DNA from 3 places in the Pseudarthrobacter sp. MOO14 genome. Region 1 is predicted to be linked to each of the others. Evidence: riboswitches for the same ligand, from Rfam matches in the RefSeq annotation. Region 1 holds a riboswitch; each other region holds the start of a gene.
The links. Region 1 has a riboswitch for S-adenosylmethionine ahead of AC4EEV_RS03615 (aminotransferase class V-fold PLP-dependent enzyme). Riboswitches for the same ligand answer to the same signal wherever they lie in the genome.
Positions count from the first base shown of each region.

Region 2: it holds a riboswitch for S-adenosylmethionine, as region 1 does, so the genes downstream of both, AC4EEV_RS09745 (DUF1737 domain-containing protein) here and AC4EEV_RS03615 (aminotransferase class V-fold PLP-dependent enzyme) in region 1, are expected to answer to the same signal.
Region 3: it holds a riboswitch for S-adenosylmethionine, as region 1 does, so the genes downstream of both, metX (homoserine O-acetyltransferase MetX) here and AC4EEV_RS03615 (aminotransferase class V-fold PLP-dependent enzyme) in region 1, are expected to answer to the same signal.

Region 1 covers NZ_CM177849.1:779,778-784,048, reverse strand. Annotated here, with positions in the region: gene AC4EEV_RS03620 (class I SAM-dependent methyltransferase) at 17-775, opposite strand; gene AC4EEV_RS03615 (aminotransferase class V-fold PLP-dependent enzyme) at 868-2,286, opposite strand; SAM riboswitch class IV at 2,324-2,437, opposite strand; gene hisN (histidinol-phosphatase) at 2,579-3,403, opposite strand; gene rsgA (ribosome small subunit-dependent GTPase A) at 3,448-4,271, opposite strand, start outside.
Region 2 covers NZ_CM177849.1:2,065,519-2,069,789, forward strand. Annotated here, with positions in the region: gene opgC (OpgC domain-containing protein) at 1-1,300, opposite strand, end outside; SAM riboswitch class IV at 1,477-1,591, shown strand; gene AC4EEV_RS09745 (DUF1737 domain-containing protein) at 1,605-1,868, shown strand; gene AC4EEV_RS09750 (rhodanese-like domain-containing protein) at 1,865-2,275, shown strand; gene AC4EEV_RS09755 (O-succinylhomoserine sulfhydrylase) at 2,276-3,484, shown strand; gene AC4EEV_RS09760 (glutamate--cysteine ligase 2) at 3,489-4,271, opposite strand, start outside.
Region 3 covers NZ_CM177849.1:3,893,621-3,897,891, forward strand. Annotated here, with positions in the region: gene AC4EEV_RS17875 (S8 family peptidase) at 1-181, opposite strand, end outside; SAM riboswitch class IV at 452-566, shown strand; gene AC4EEV_RS17880 (bifunctional o-acetylhomoserine/o-acetylserine sulfhydrylase) at 610-1,935, shown strand; SAM riboswitch class IV at 2,035-2,150, shown strand; gene metX (homoserine O-acetyltransferase MetX) at 2,163-3,278, shown strand; gene AC4EEV_RS17890 (alcohol dehydrogenase catalytic domain-containing protein) at 3,399-4,271, shown strand, end outside.

The DNA of each region.
Region 1 (4,271 bases):
GGGCAAACCCATCCCGTTACGCCTTCACGGCGCGCCACGCCAAGGTGAGGTAGGGAAGATCGAGTTCCTGGTCGGGCGGGTAGGCCAGATGGTCGTGGAGGTACCAGTCCAGGTTCGCCAGGACCTTGGCCCTGGTTGCCTCGCCGGCGCGCAGGTAATAGCTCCGGGACTTGGTGAGTTCCATCAGGTCCGTGGTGGTCACCTTGTCCTGCCAGTGCGTGACATGCCCTTCGAGCCCGGTGAATTCGGGCCCCACCACCGGCTTGTGGCCCGGGCGGTACACATCGCCGGCGTGCATGATCCTGGAGAGCCTGTGCACCCACGGCACCGAGGTATCCAGTTGGTTCCAGATGAGTCCGAGCGTTCCGTGCGGGCGCAGGACGCGGGCAAGTTCGGTGCTCGCAGGCAGCGCGTCGCACCAGTGCCAGGCCTGCGCCACGGTGACGACGTCGAAGGAGGCTTCGGCCAGCCCCGTCGCCTCCGCGGTCCCCGCCACGGCCGTGGCAGCAGGGCAGTGTGCCGCGAGTTGGGCGAGCATGTCCGTGGAAGGGTCGACGGCGGTTACCTCCAGGCCAAGCTCCAGCAGCAGGGCCGTAAACTTCCCGGTACCGGCCCCGACATCGAGTGCGTCACGGGCCTGCGCCGGGACCAGCCACCGGGCTGATTCCACGGGGTAGCCCGGCCTGACGCGCTGGTAGTGCCGTCCGCCGTCGCGGAAACTGCCGCCAAGTTCCCGCCGGCGCCCGTGATCAAGCTTGGGGCCACCCCGAACCACGCGTGGACTCCTTCAATTCCGACTGTTGATGCCCCTCGAATTTACCGCACCCCCTTTGGACATGTGCTGGGGGAGCAGGAGCGGGAGGTGCCCTAGTCGTCGATACAGGGGGCCGCACCGGCCGTGCCCGGGGTGTTGGGTGCCCAGTGCGGGTAGGTGCGGGAGTCGTTGGCGGGCACCCAACGGCCTGCGTCAACCACGTAGTCCCAGCCCAGCCCGTTGCTGCGCAGTGCGCGGATGCCGGCAAGAAGGCGTTCGGCATCCTCCAGCCGGGATCCGACGCCGAAGCTCGCCCGGAGTGATCCGTTGGGCAGGCCCAGGCGTTTCAGCAGTGGGTGGGCGCAGAAGCGTCCGTCCCGCAGGCCCACGCCGTGCTCCGCCGAGAGGTAGGCGGCCACCAGCCCGGCGTCGTAGCCTGCAACCGAGAAATTGACCACGCCGATGGTGTCCGTTTCCGGATTGGTGTCCTTGAAGATCTGGTGGACGGTGACGCCATCGATGCCCTGGAGGCCCTCCACCAGGAAGGAGCGGATGGCGGACTCGTGGGCGTGCCAGCGTTCCTGGTCCAGTTCCGCGATCACCTGGGTGGCGCGGGCCAGCGTGGCGGCTCCCAGGACGTTGGGCGATCCCCCCTCATGGCGGGCCGGGCCGGTGGCCCAGCTGACGCCGTCGAGCCTTGCTTCCTTGACGGCACCGCCCCCGGCCAGGTGCGGGACACCGGCGTCCAGCCAGTCAGCACGTCCCACCAGGACGCCTGCGCCGAACGGCGCGTAGAGCTTGTGCCCGGAGAACGCAAGGTAGTCGACGTCGTCCGTGCTGATGTCCACCCGGCGATGCGGCGCAAGCTGGGCGGCGTCCACCACGATCCGTGCGCCGTACTGGTGCGCCAGCGCGGCCAAGGCCCGGATGGGGAGGATCTCGCCGGTGACGTTGGAAGCGCCGGTGACGGCCAGCAGGCTGACCCCGCCCTGCTCAAGTTCGGTGCGGACTGCCTCCAAAGTGCCGCTGATGGTATCCGCGGCGACAATGCTGCGGTGCGGGACGCCCTGCCAGGGCAGGAGGTTGGCGTGGTGTTCGATGTCCAGGTAAAGGACATCTCCGGCGGGGCGGCCGTCCGCCAGCGGCAGGCAGCCGGCCAGCAGGTTCAGGGAGTCGGTGGTGTTGCGGGTGAAGATGACCGAATCGCCGGGGCGCCCTCCCACGAAGTCGCGGACAATGTTGCGTGCGTTTTCGTACACTGAGGTGCTGATCTGGGATGCGTAGCCGGCGCCCCGGTGGACACTCGCGTAGTACGGGAGGATCTCGTTCAGGTACGCGGACACCACTGACAGCGCCGGTGCGGAGGCGCCGTAGTCGAGGTTTGCGTAGCGGACGTGGCCGCCGGAGATCAGCGGCGCCTGGATCTCGGCGCCGGTGACCGCGGCGAGGGGCCGGCCGGCGACGGCCTGTCGCGGATCCGCCGCGGCGGCGTTGGCGGTGGCGGAAAGGGGGGAGACGGTGGCAGTTGTCACAGAGACCTCACTTGGATACAGGACTCCGGCACAGTGGAATCCGCGCTTGCCGTATCCGCTCCGGACCGGCCTGGTCGTCACCCGGGGCACCCCACCGCGAATGGAGGGTTGCCGGCCAGCAAACCGGGGTTTTGCGCTGGCACTCGTGACCTGGATAAAAGCGTAGAACATGGAATGGGCAGGACTAAAGCCGCGGCAATTGTTAAGGCTTTTGTTACGCCCTGCCGAAGAAACGGCCGCGGACGCCCCCTCAAGGAGGCGTCCGGCGTCGTATTGTTCGATTATTGTGCCGCTAGGGCGACTGCTGGAGCAGGTCGTCGAGGTCCGGGTTCAGCCGGTGCAGCACCTCTGAATGCAGGATCGAGTTCGTGGCCAGGGCATTGCCGCCGAACGGGCCATCCTCGCCTTCGAGGGACGTGAAGCGGCCGCCGGCCTCCACCACGATCGGTACCAGGGCAGCCATGTCGTACAGGTTCAGTTCGGGTTCGCAGGCGATATCCACCGAGCCTTCCGCCACCATGCAGTAGGACCAGAAGTCTCCGTACGCCCGGGTCCGCCACACGTCTTCCGTCAGGCCGAGGAAGTCGTCAAGGTTTCCGCGTTCCTTCCAGCCGCCCAGGCTGGAATAGGAGAGGGAGGCGTCGGCCAGGTTTGAGACGTTGGAAACCCGAAGCCGGGTGGCGGCGGCCAGGGACCTGCCCATGTACGCGCCCATGCCTTTGGCAGCCCACCAGCGCTTGCCCAGTGCCGGAGCGCTGACGACGCCCACCACCGGCTCGCCCTCGTCCACCAGGGCGATCAGCGTGGCCCAGACCGGGACGCCGCGGACGAAGTTCTTGGTCCCGTCGATGGGATCGATGATCCAGCGCCGCGAGCCGTGGCCGGTGCTGCCGAATTCCTCACCCAGAACGGCATCGCGGGGCCGGGAGCGGGAGAGTTGGCCTCGGATGGCCTCCTCGGCCGCCTTGTCGGCGTCGGTGACCGGCGTCAGGTCCGGCTTGGTCTCGACGTGGAGGTCCAGGGCCTTGAACCGGCTCATCGTCTGGTCGTCCACGGAGTCGGCCAGGACGTGGGCCAGGCGCAGGTCATCGTTGTAACTCGAAGCGGGTTGGATCATGGTTCCAAACTACCGTCTGCGGGCGTTTCTGCCGGGAGAACGCGTCAGTTGACGCTGCCAAGCTCCTTCGTTTCCTGTGCTTCCATCCTTGGATCGGCGCCGAGCAGCCGCCGCAGGGACGCCAGGCGGGCGGCGCCGGTAGGGCCGGCGTGTCCGCCGTCCACCCACTCGTCCAGCCCGCAGTTGACCGCCGTTGCCGTGTGCTTGCAGCCCCGCTCGCAGTTTTCGATGCCCGGGGAGAGATCCGGGAACGAGCGCAGGATCCTGTCCGGGTCCACGTGCGCCAGGCCAAAGGACCGGATCCCCGGGGTGTCGATGATCCAGCTGCCGGGCGGCGCGTCCGCGAGCCGAAGTGCCAGCGCCGACGACGACGTGTGCCGGCCGCGCCCGGTGACGGCGTTGACGCCGCCGGTGGCGCGCTCGGCGCCCGTGAGTGCGTTCACCATAGTGGATTTGCCCACCCCGGAATGCCCCAGCATCACGGTGACGGTGCCGTCGAGGTGTGCGCGGAGGGCGGCCACCGCAGCGCTGTCCAGCCGGGCGGAGAGGCCGTCGTCGGACCGCGCGTCGATCCCGGAGGCCTGTGCGTCGGCGGTCTTGCTGATGATGACGGGGAAGTCCAGGTGCGTGTAATTGGAGAGGAGCTCGGCGGGATCCTTGACGTCGGCCTTGGTCACCAGCAGGATCGGCGCGATCCCGGCGTCGTAGGCCGCCACCAGGGCGCGGTCAATGAAGCCTGTGCGGGGCTCGGGGTTGGCGGCCGCCACGACGATGACCAGCTGGTCCGCGTTGGCCACCACGGCGCGCTCCACGGGGTCGGTATCGTCGGCACTGCGGCGAAGCAGGGTGCGGCGGTCCTGAATTTTCA
Region 2 (4,271 bases), 1.3 Mb from region 1:
CCGGCTCCTGGTAGCTCCATGCGGTGGCGGCGTTGACCCGGCGGGGAATCTGCCACAGCGCCGCCAGGAGGATGGCCATCGCCACGGCCACGGTCCAGACCGCAGCCCCGGACAGGGTGTTGGCCCGGACATACGATCCGTCCGCGGCCACATCGGTGACCGGCCCGGTGACCACAGCAGAGGACTTCAGCCGGTCCAGCGCAGCTTTGGCGATGGCGGGATTTCCGGTGAGCAGCCAGTCGATGCTGGCCACGCCGGTATCCCGGGTGCTGGTGCGCTCGTCCCACACCACCGCCGCCGTCCTGGCGAAAGCCGGCGAGGTGGCGGTACCCACCACCTGGTCCCACCAGGCCGTCTTGATATCCGCCTCCGGCGGTCCGCCCGCGGCAGGGCTGTAGAACGCCGACGTCTGGAGCAGTAGCGGCTTCCTGCGGACCTCCGCGTAGGCACTGTAGAAGTTCTCGCTGCCCGCGCCGGTCAGCATCTCCTGGAGTTCACCGGCACGCGGCACGGTGTTAACGGCAGCGGCGCCGGCAGTGTCGTCATGGTAGGCAGTCAGGCCCACCCAGTCCACGGCGTCGTCCCCCGGATAGTAGGGGGCGTAGGCGGCGTCGGAGCCGTTCCAGGCGCCGTCGCCGTTGGTGTCCAGGAGGGCGAAGCCGTCACTTCCAGGCTGCGGGGCATTCCTGCTCCGGTCAAAGGGGTAGTCCTTGCCCAGGTACGGCGCCCAGACCATGGCGGCCCGGCCGCCGTCGTCCTTTTTGACCGCTGCCGCGACCGCCTTGAAGGCCTCCCGGTAGGCGGCCGGCTGCTGCCCCCAGGCCACCCAGCTCGAGTTCATGTCCGGCGCAAACCGGATCAACAGCCGGCCCTTGAACCCGGAGGCCAGGTCGCGGACCTTGCCGGCGAAGGCTTCCGCTTCGGAGGCGCCGATCTGGTCCAGCGGCACCGTGGGCTTCACGGTGAGCATGGCGTGGGCGCCCTTGGCCGAGGCCTGCTGCAGGAACCCCTCGATGTTGTTCTGGTCCGAGTCGCGGAACGGCAGGCCGATGTCGTGGCCAAACACGGCCGGGCTCGCACCCAGCCGGTCGGAGAATCCAGCGGCGGTATCCTCGCCCCATTCAAGGACGGCACCCAGCCACGGCTTGCCTTGGTCCGGTTCCGCGGAGGCCGCCTGCGCAGCACCGGCGGGCGCCAGCAGCGCCAGGAGCACGACGACGGCGGCGGCCAGGAACGCCCCGGGGGAACGGTGACGGGCACGACGACGGCCGGCCTGGTGGTGCGATGTTGCTGCTCGCATGCTGGCAAGACCCCCCGGTACTCCCACTGTGACGGCAGGGCGGCGCCCCCGGTAGAAACTTTATCGGCCCGGCCGCCCTGCCGCGTTCCCGTGACGCGGTGGTCGCGGGCTCTCAATTACGGAACATGACGACGGCGGCCGTGCGGCTTGGCGGCGCAGGTGTTACGTTTTTGGGGAGTAATGAGTACCGGTGTTAAGCCCTGACTGGCCGGTCGGCAACCCTCCTCTCGCGGCGGGGTGCCTCAGGTGAATACTTGGCATATCGACCGATTCGAGCTGCAAGCGTGAAAGAAGGAGATCCGTCGTGTCTGACGCACCCGCCCCTGACGAAAAATTGTCCTACCGCCTGATTACGGGCCCGGACGACCGCTCCTTCTGTGAGCGGATCTCGGCTGCGCTTGCGGACGGTTACGTCCTGCACGGCAGCCCGGCGGCCACTTTCAACGGCAGCAGCGTCATCGTGGCCCAGGCCGTTGTCCTCCCGGCCGCCATCGCGTCGGCTGACGCCGCGGTGGCCACGGCTGTTGACGACCTGGAAGGCGAGTTCGACGGCGAGGGCCACGCATGAGCTACGCGGGAGACCTGACGCCGCAGGAAGCGTGGGCCAAGCTGGAGCAGGGCGCCATCCTGGTGGACGTCCGCACCGAGGGCGAATGGGCCCACATTGGCATTCCGGATACCAAGGCAACGGACAACGATCCGCTCTTCATCCAGTGGACCTTCCCCGGCGGCATCCCCAACCCCGATTTCGTGAAGGACCTCAAGGAGCAGGCGCCTGAGGACCCGGGCGCTGAGCTCGTGTTCCTTTGCCGTTCGGGCCAGCGATCCATCGCCGCGGCCGTGGCGGCCACCCAGGCCGGCTTCACTTCCTACAACGTCCTGGAGGGCTTCGAGGGGGAACCTGACCGCTACGGCGAACGGACCGTCAACGGCTGGAAGAACCGCGGCCTGCCCACCAACCTCGGAAAGAACTAAGTGACTTTCAATCAAGATGCCCCCGGCTGGAGCCCCGACACCCAGGCTGTCCGCGGCGGGCTGGACCGCACCAACTTCCAGGAAACCTCAGAGGCCGTCTTCCTGAATTCCGGGTTCGTCTACGAATCCGCGGCCGCGGCCGAACGCGCCTTCACCGGCGAGGACGAGCGCTTTGTGTACTCGCGCTACGGCAACCCGTCCGTGGCCACCTTCCAGGAACGGCTCAGGCTGCTGGAAGGCACCGAGGCCTGCTTCGCGACGGCGTCGGGCATGTCCGCGGTGTTCACGGCCCTGGGCGCGCTGCTTGCAGCCGGTGACCGCGTGGTGGCCGCCCGCTCACTGTTCGGGTCATGCTTCGTGATCCTGAACGAGATCCTGCCGCGGTGGGGAGTGGAAACGGTCTTCGTCGATGGCCCGGACCTGGACCAGTGGCGCGAGGCCCTGTCCAAGCCCACCACCGCCGTCTTCTTCGAATCCCCGTCCAACCCGATGCAGGAAATCGTGGACATCGCCGCGGTGAGCGAACTGGCCCATGCCGCCGGCGCCACGGTAGTTGCGGACAATGTCTTCGCCACTCCCCTGCTGCAGCGCTGCGGGGACCTGGGCGCGGACGTCATCGTGTACTCCGGCACCAAGCACATCGACGGGCAGGGCCGGGTCCTGGGCGGTGCCATCCTGGGCACCAAGGAGTTCATCGACGGCCCGGTGAAGCAGCTGATGCGCCACACAGGTCCGGCGCTTTCGGCGTTCAACGCCTGGGTCCTGACCAAGGGCCTGGAAACCATGAGCCTGCGCGTCCGGCACTCCTCGGCCACCGCCCTGCGGCTCGCTGAATGGCTCGAGGAGCAGCCTGCCGTGAGCTGGGTGAAGTACCCGCTGCTGACATCGCACCCGCAGTATGAGCTGGCGGCGAAGCAGATGAGCGCCGGCGGCACGGTCCTCACCCTTGAGCTGGCGCCCTCGGGCGGCCGCTCCGGCAAGGAGGCGGCCTTCGCCCTGTTGGACGGGCTGCGGATCATCGACATCTCCAACAACCTGGGCGATTCGAAATCCCTGATCACCCACCCCGCCACCACCACCCACCGCGCCATGGGGCCGGAGGGGCGGGCCGCCATTGGCTTGAGCGACGGCGTGGTCCGGCTCTCCGTGGGGCTCGAGGACGCGGACGACCTCATCCGCGACCTGGAACAGGCCCTGAAGCAGATCTAAGGCGTCAGGCCTGGCGGACCCGCAGCAGTTCCGGGGTGTCTTCCACGCCGGAAAGATCCAGGGCGCCGCGCATGGTGGCGTCTACGGCGTGCCGGACCACTGCACCGAAGCCCATATCCTCGGGAGGCGGTCCGGCCAGCGCCCTGTCGCGGGCCCGGCGCTGCTCGGCGGCCCCTGTCCCGCGGGCGATGATGTGCTCCACGCCCTGCCGGGCCATGGCCAGTTCGCCCTGTTCCTGAAGGACAGGCGCCAGGTAATCCACCAGGGAACGGGCTACGTCCGCGGCCGGGGCCGGGCGGAAGTTCCCAAAGTCCAGGAGCTCGCCGCCGAGTCCCGAACTGCTGGCCTGCCAGGAGGCCATCCGCAGCAGGACAGTGGGCACCGGCGCCGGGTCCACGCCCTCGCGCCATTCCCTGCCGGCCGATTCCACCAGGGCGCGGACCAGCACGGCGATCAAGGCTGCATCCTCGGCGCGGAGGCAGACGTCCGCCACCCGCACCTCCACGGTGGGGTGGTTGCGGGAGAGCCGCGCGTCGAAATACAGCATCCCTTCATCGAGCATCACGCCGGTGTCCAGCAGCCGGGTGACCACCCTCCGGTAGGCGGGGTACGTCCCGTAGATCGCGGCCGGGCCGGACGTCGGCCACCGGTTCCAGGCCTGGGTACGGTAGCTTTCGAACCCGGTGGGGACGCCGTTCCAGTACGGCGAGTTGGCGCTCAACGCCGTCAGCACCGCCAGCTTGTCGCGGATCCGGTCCAGGACCGCCACGCCCTCTTCCGGCGATTC
Region 3 (4,271 bases), 1.3 Mb from region 1:
TTCCCGCCGGGAACTGGACCAGGTAGCGGCCATTGGGGCTGTCGGGAGCGGACGAGGGAGCGGCGGCGGGCGCGGTGGCTGCCGCTGGCGGCGCCGAGGCTTGCACTGGTGTACCGCTTGAGCAGAAGGCGACGGCGGACAACAGTGCGGCGGCAAGGGCCAGGCGCAAAGACTGGGGCAACGGAATCGAATTCCTTTGTGCGTGGTTGGGGGGCGACGGGATAACGTCGTCCGGCTTCCACGGTATCCGGGCCAGGACGGCTGGCGGCCAAACCTCGGGCGATCCTTCGCATTATTTGTGGAACCTTGGAAAACCTCCACATCGGACTGCCATCGCGCCCGGATCCGTCCCCCGCCCGTCGGCTGAGACCCCCACGGCCCGCACACAGCGGCAAGACCATGTTCGTCACAATGCTGTCCCGGCCGGAGTGATGTTCCTACACTGGGCGCAGGTCATGAGTGCCAGCGTTAAGCCCCGGCTCGCTGGCCGGCAACCCTCCATCCGCGGTGGGGTGCCCCGGGTGAGGACCAGGCTGTCCGGCAATTGCCGGAAGCAAGCGCGGCCCGTGGTGCTCCCAGCATGCCGGGCCCATGTCATAGGAGACTGAGATGTCCAACGGATGGTCCTTCGAAACCCGCCAGATCCATGCAGGCCAGGAGCCTGACAGCGCCACCGGGGCCCGCGCCCTTCCCATCTACCAGACCACGTCCTTCGTGTTCCCGAGCGCCGAGAGCGCAGCCAACCGTTTTGCGCTGGCCGAACTGGCGCCGATCTACACCCGCATCGGCAACCCCACCCAGGACGCGGTGGAGCAGCGGATCGCCAGCCTCGAAGGTGGCCTGGCCGCTTTGCTGCTGAGCTCGGGGCAGGCCGCGGAGACCTTCGCCGTCCTGAATATCGCCGAGGCCGGGGACCACATCGTGGCCAGCCCCAGCCTGTACGGCGGCACCTACAACCTGTTCGCCCACACCCTGAAGAAGTTCGGCATCGCGGTCACCTTCGTGGAAGATCCGGACAACCTGGATCAGTGGCGGAATGCCGTTCAGCCCAACACCAAACTGTTCTTTGGCGAGGTGGTATCCAACCCGCGCCAGGACGTCCTGGACATCGAAGGCATCTCCCAGGTGGCCCACGACGCCGGCGTTCCCCTGATCGTGGACAACACCCTGTCCACGCCCTACCTGATCCGGCCGCTGGAGTGGGGTGCGGACATCGTGATCCACTCCGCCACCAAGTACCTGGGCGGTCATGGCTCGGCGATTGCCGGCGTCATCGTCGACTCCGGCAAGTTCGATTTCGGCAAGGACCCCGACCGGTTCCCCGGTTTCAACACCCCGGATCCCACCTACAACGGGCTGGTCTACGCCCGGGACCTTGGCGAGGGTGGCGCACTGGGCGCCAACCTTTCCTACATCCTCAAAGCCCGTGTCCAGTTGCTGCGCGACCTTGGCTCGGCGGTTTCGCCCTTCAACGCCTTCCTGATTTCGCAGGGCCTGGAAACGCTGAGCCTGCGGGTGGAACGGCACGTTTCCAACGCCACGGAGGTGGCGCGCTGGCTGGAGGGAAGGGACGACGTCGAATCGGTCGCCTACGCGGGGCTGCCGTCCAGCCCCTGGTACGAACGGGGCCGCAAGTACGGGCCCAAGGGGACCGGCGCCGTCGTCGCTTTCAACCTGGCCGGAGGCGCGGAGGCGGGCAAGCGCTTCGTCGACGCCCTGGAACTGCACTCGCACGTCGCCAACATCGGCGACGTCCGTTCGCTTGTCATCCACCCGGCGTCGACCACCCACAGCCAGCTCTCGCCCGAGCAGCAGGTGGTGGCCGGCGTCAATCCGGGGCTGGTCCGCTTGTCGGTTGGCTTGGAGCACATCGACGACATCCTGGCCGACCTGGAGGCCGGTTTCCGCGCGGCCAAGGGCGGCGCCGACGCCTGACCGCCAGCACGCCGGGGCGCTGCCGGCCGGCAGCGCCGGGAAGTCACAACCAGTCACACTCTTGGCCTGGACCGGGGAGTGTTTCGTACACTCGAACCAGGTCATGAGTGCCAGTGACAGCCCCGGCTTGCTGGCCGGCAACCCTCCTTCCGCGGTGGGGTGCCCCGGGTGAAGACCTGGCCTGCCGGTCAAATGACGGCAGGCAAGCGCGTAGAAGAGGTCTTGCCATGACGGTTACCGTCGCCCGTACCACCATTCCCGAACACGGAGTTGTCCGCTACGCCTCCATCGGAGGACTCGAGCTCGAAGGCGGCGGCTACCTGCCGGATGTCACCCTGGCGTACGAAACCTGGGGCACGCTGAACGCGGACGGCAGCAACGCCATCCTGATCGAGCATGCCCTGACGGGCAGCACCCACGTGACCCGGGGCGACACCGACGAAGAGGGCTGGTGGGAACAGCTGGCCGGTCCCGGGGCTCCCGTCGATACGGACAGGTTCTTCGTGGTGTCCGTCAACATTGTGGGCGGTTGCTACGGGTCCACGGGCCCGTCGTCGGCCGCTCCCGACGGAGCACCCTGGGGCTCACGCTTCCCCCTGGTCACCCTGCGGGACAGCACTGTTGCCGAGGCCCGGCTGGCGGACCAGTTGGGCATCGGGAGCTGGTACGCCGTCCTTGGGGGTTCCATGGGGGGTGCCCGCGCCCTGGAGTGGGCGGTGACCTACCCTGGCCGGGTGCAGCGCTGCGCCGTCATCTCGGTCGGCGCTGCCAGCACGGCTGAACAGATCGCTTTCGCCCAGGCCCAGACCCTGGCCATCCGCCAGGATCCGAACTTCAACGGCGGCGACTACTACGGCGGACCGTGTCCGGAAGACGGACTGGCCCTGGCACGGCGGATCGCCCACATCACGTACCGGTCCGCCGCGGAACTGGAAGGGCGCTTCGGCCGGGAACCCCAGGCTCCCGAGTCGCCCCTGCACGGCGGACTGCTGGCAAACCGCGGACGCTACCAAGTGGAAAGCTATCTGGACCACCAGGGCAGGAAGCTCGTCCGCCGGTTCGACGCCAACAGCTATATCGCCCTCACCGAGGCGTTGATGAGCCACGATGTCTGCCGTGGCCGCGGGCCGCTGGCCGAGACCCTGGCATCCGCCACCGCCCGGTTCTTCGTTGCCGCCGTGGACTCCGACCGGCTCTACTTCCCGTCCCAGTCCCGCGAATTGGCCCAGGCCCTGCCGGGTGAGGTTGACGTGCATATGATCTCGGCACCGATAGGCCATGACGGCTTCCTGACCGAGATCGGACAGCTGGGGAACCAGCTCCGGACGACGTTCCTGGCCTAGCTGTGCCCGTCCCGGCAGCGGCCGGCTGCTGCCCTGCGGTGCTTCCGGTGCACGCTGCCGGTGGACGCCGCGGTGCCACAGTGCGGCAGGCCCGGGGTGGAAGTACGGCATGATCGTGTCATGAAGGCAGCCGTCCTGTATTCGACCGTTCCCGCCGCCGGACAGGCACCGGGAAAGCCCGCCTACGCTGACGCGAAACCATTGGTCGTGCAGGAACTGGACCAACCGCAGCCGCGCGCCGGTGAGCTTGGGGTTGCCATCACCTATTCGAGCCTGTGCCATTCGGACCTGTCCGTGGTGGACGGCTCCAGGGTCCGGCCGCTTCCGATGGCATTGGGCCACGAGGCGGTGGGGCGGGTGGTGTCCGTGGGCGACGGGGTAGCCGATGTGTCCGTGGGAGACCACGTGGTGCTCGTTTTCGTGCCCAGTTGCGGCCATTGCCGGGCCTGCCGGGCCGGGAGGCCCGCGCTTTGCCACCGCGCTGCGGAGGTCAACGGCTCCGGTGACCTGCTGCATGGGCCGGCCTTGCTGCGCACGCCGGGGGGGGAGCGCATCAACCACCATTTGGGCGTCTCGGCGTTTGCGGATTACGCCGTGGTGGCGCGGGAGTCGGTGGTGGTGATTGACGACGACGTCCCGGACACCGTCGCGGCGATGTTTGGTTGCGCCGTGCTCACCGGAATGGGGGCCGTGCTCAATACGGCAGGCGTCAGTCCGGGACAGTCCGTGGCTGTCTTCGGCATCGGCGCAGTAGGCTTATCGGCCGTCATGGCGGCCCGCCTCGCCGGGGCCGCCGGAGTGATAGCCATCGATCCGAATCCGGGCAAGCACCCATTGGCCCTGGACGCCGGTGCCACGGCGGTGGGAACGCCTGCGGATGCGGCCCGTCTTGTGGCCGAGGCTGCCGGTGACGGGGTGGATGTGGCCGTCGAAGCAGTCGGCTTGGCCGGCGTGATCGCAACGTGCCTTGATCTGGTGACGCGGGGCGGCGCG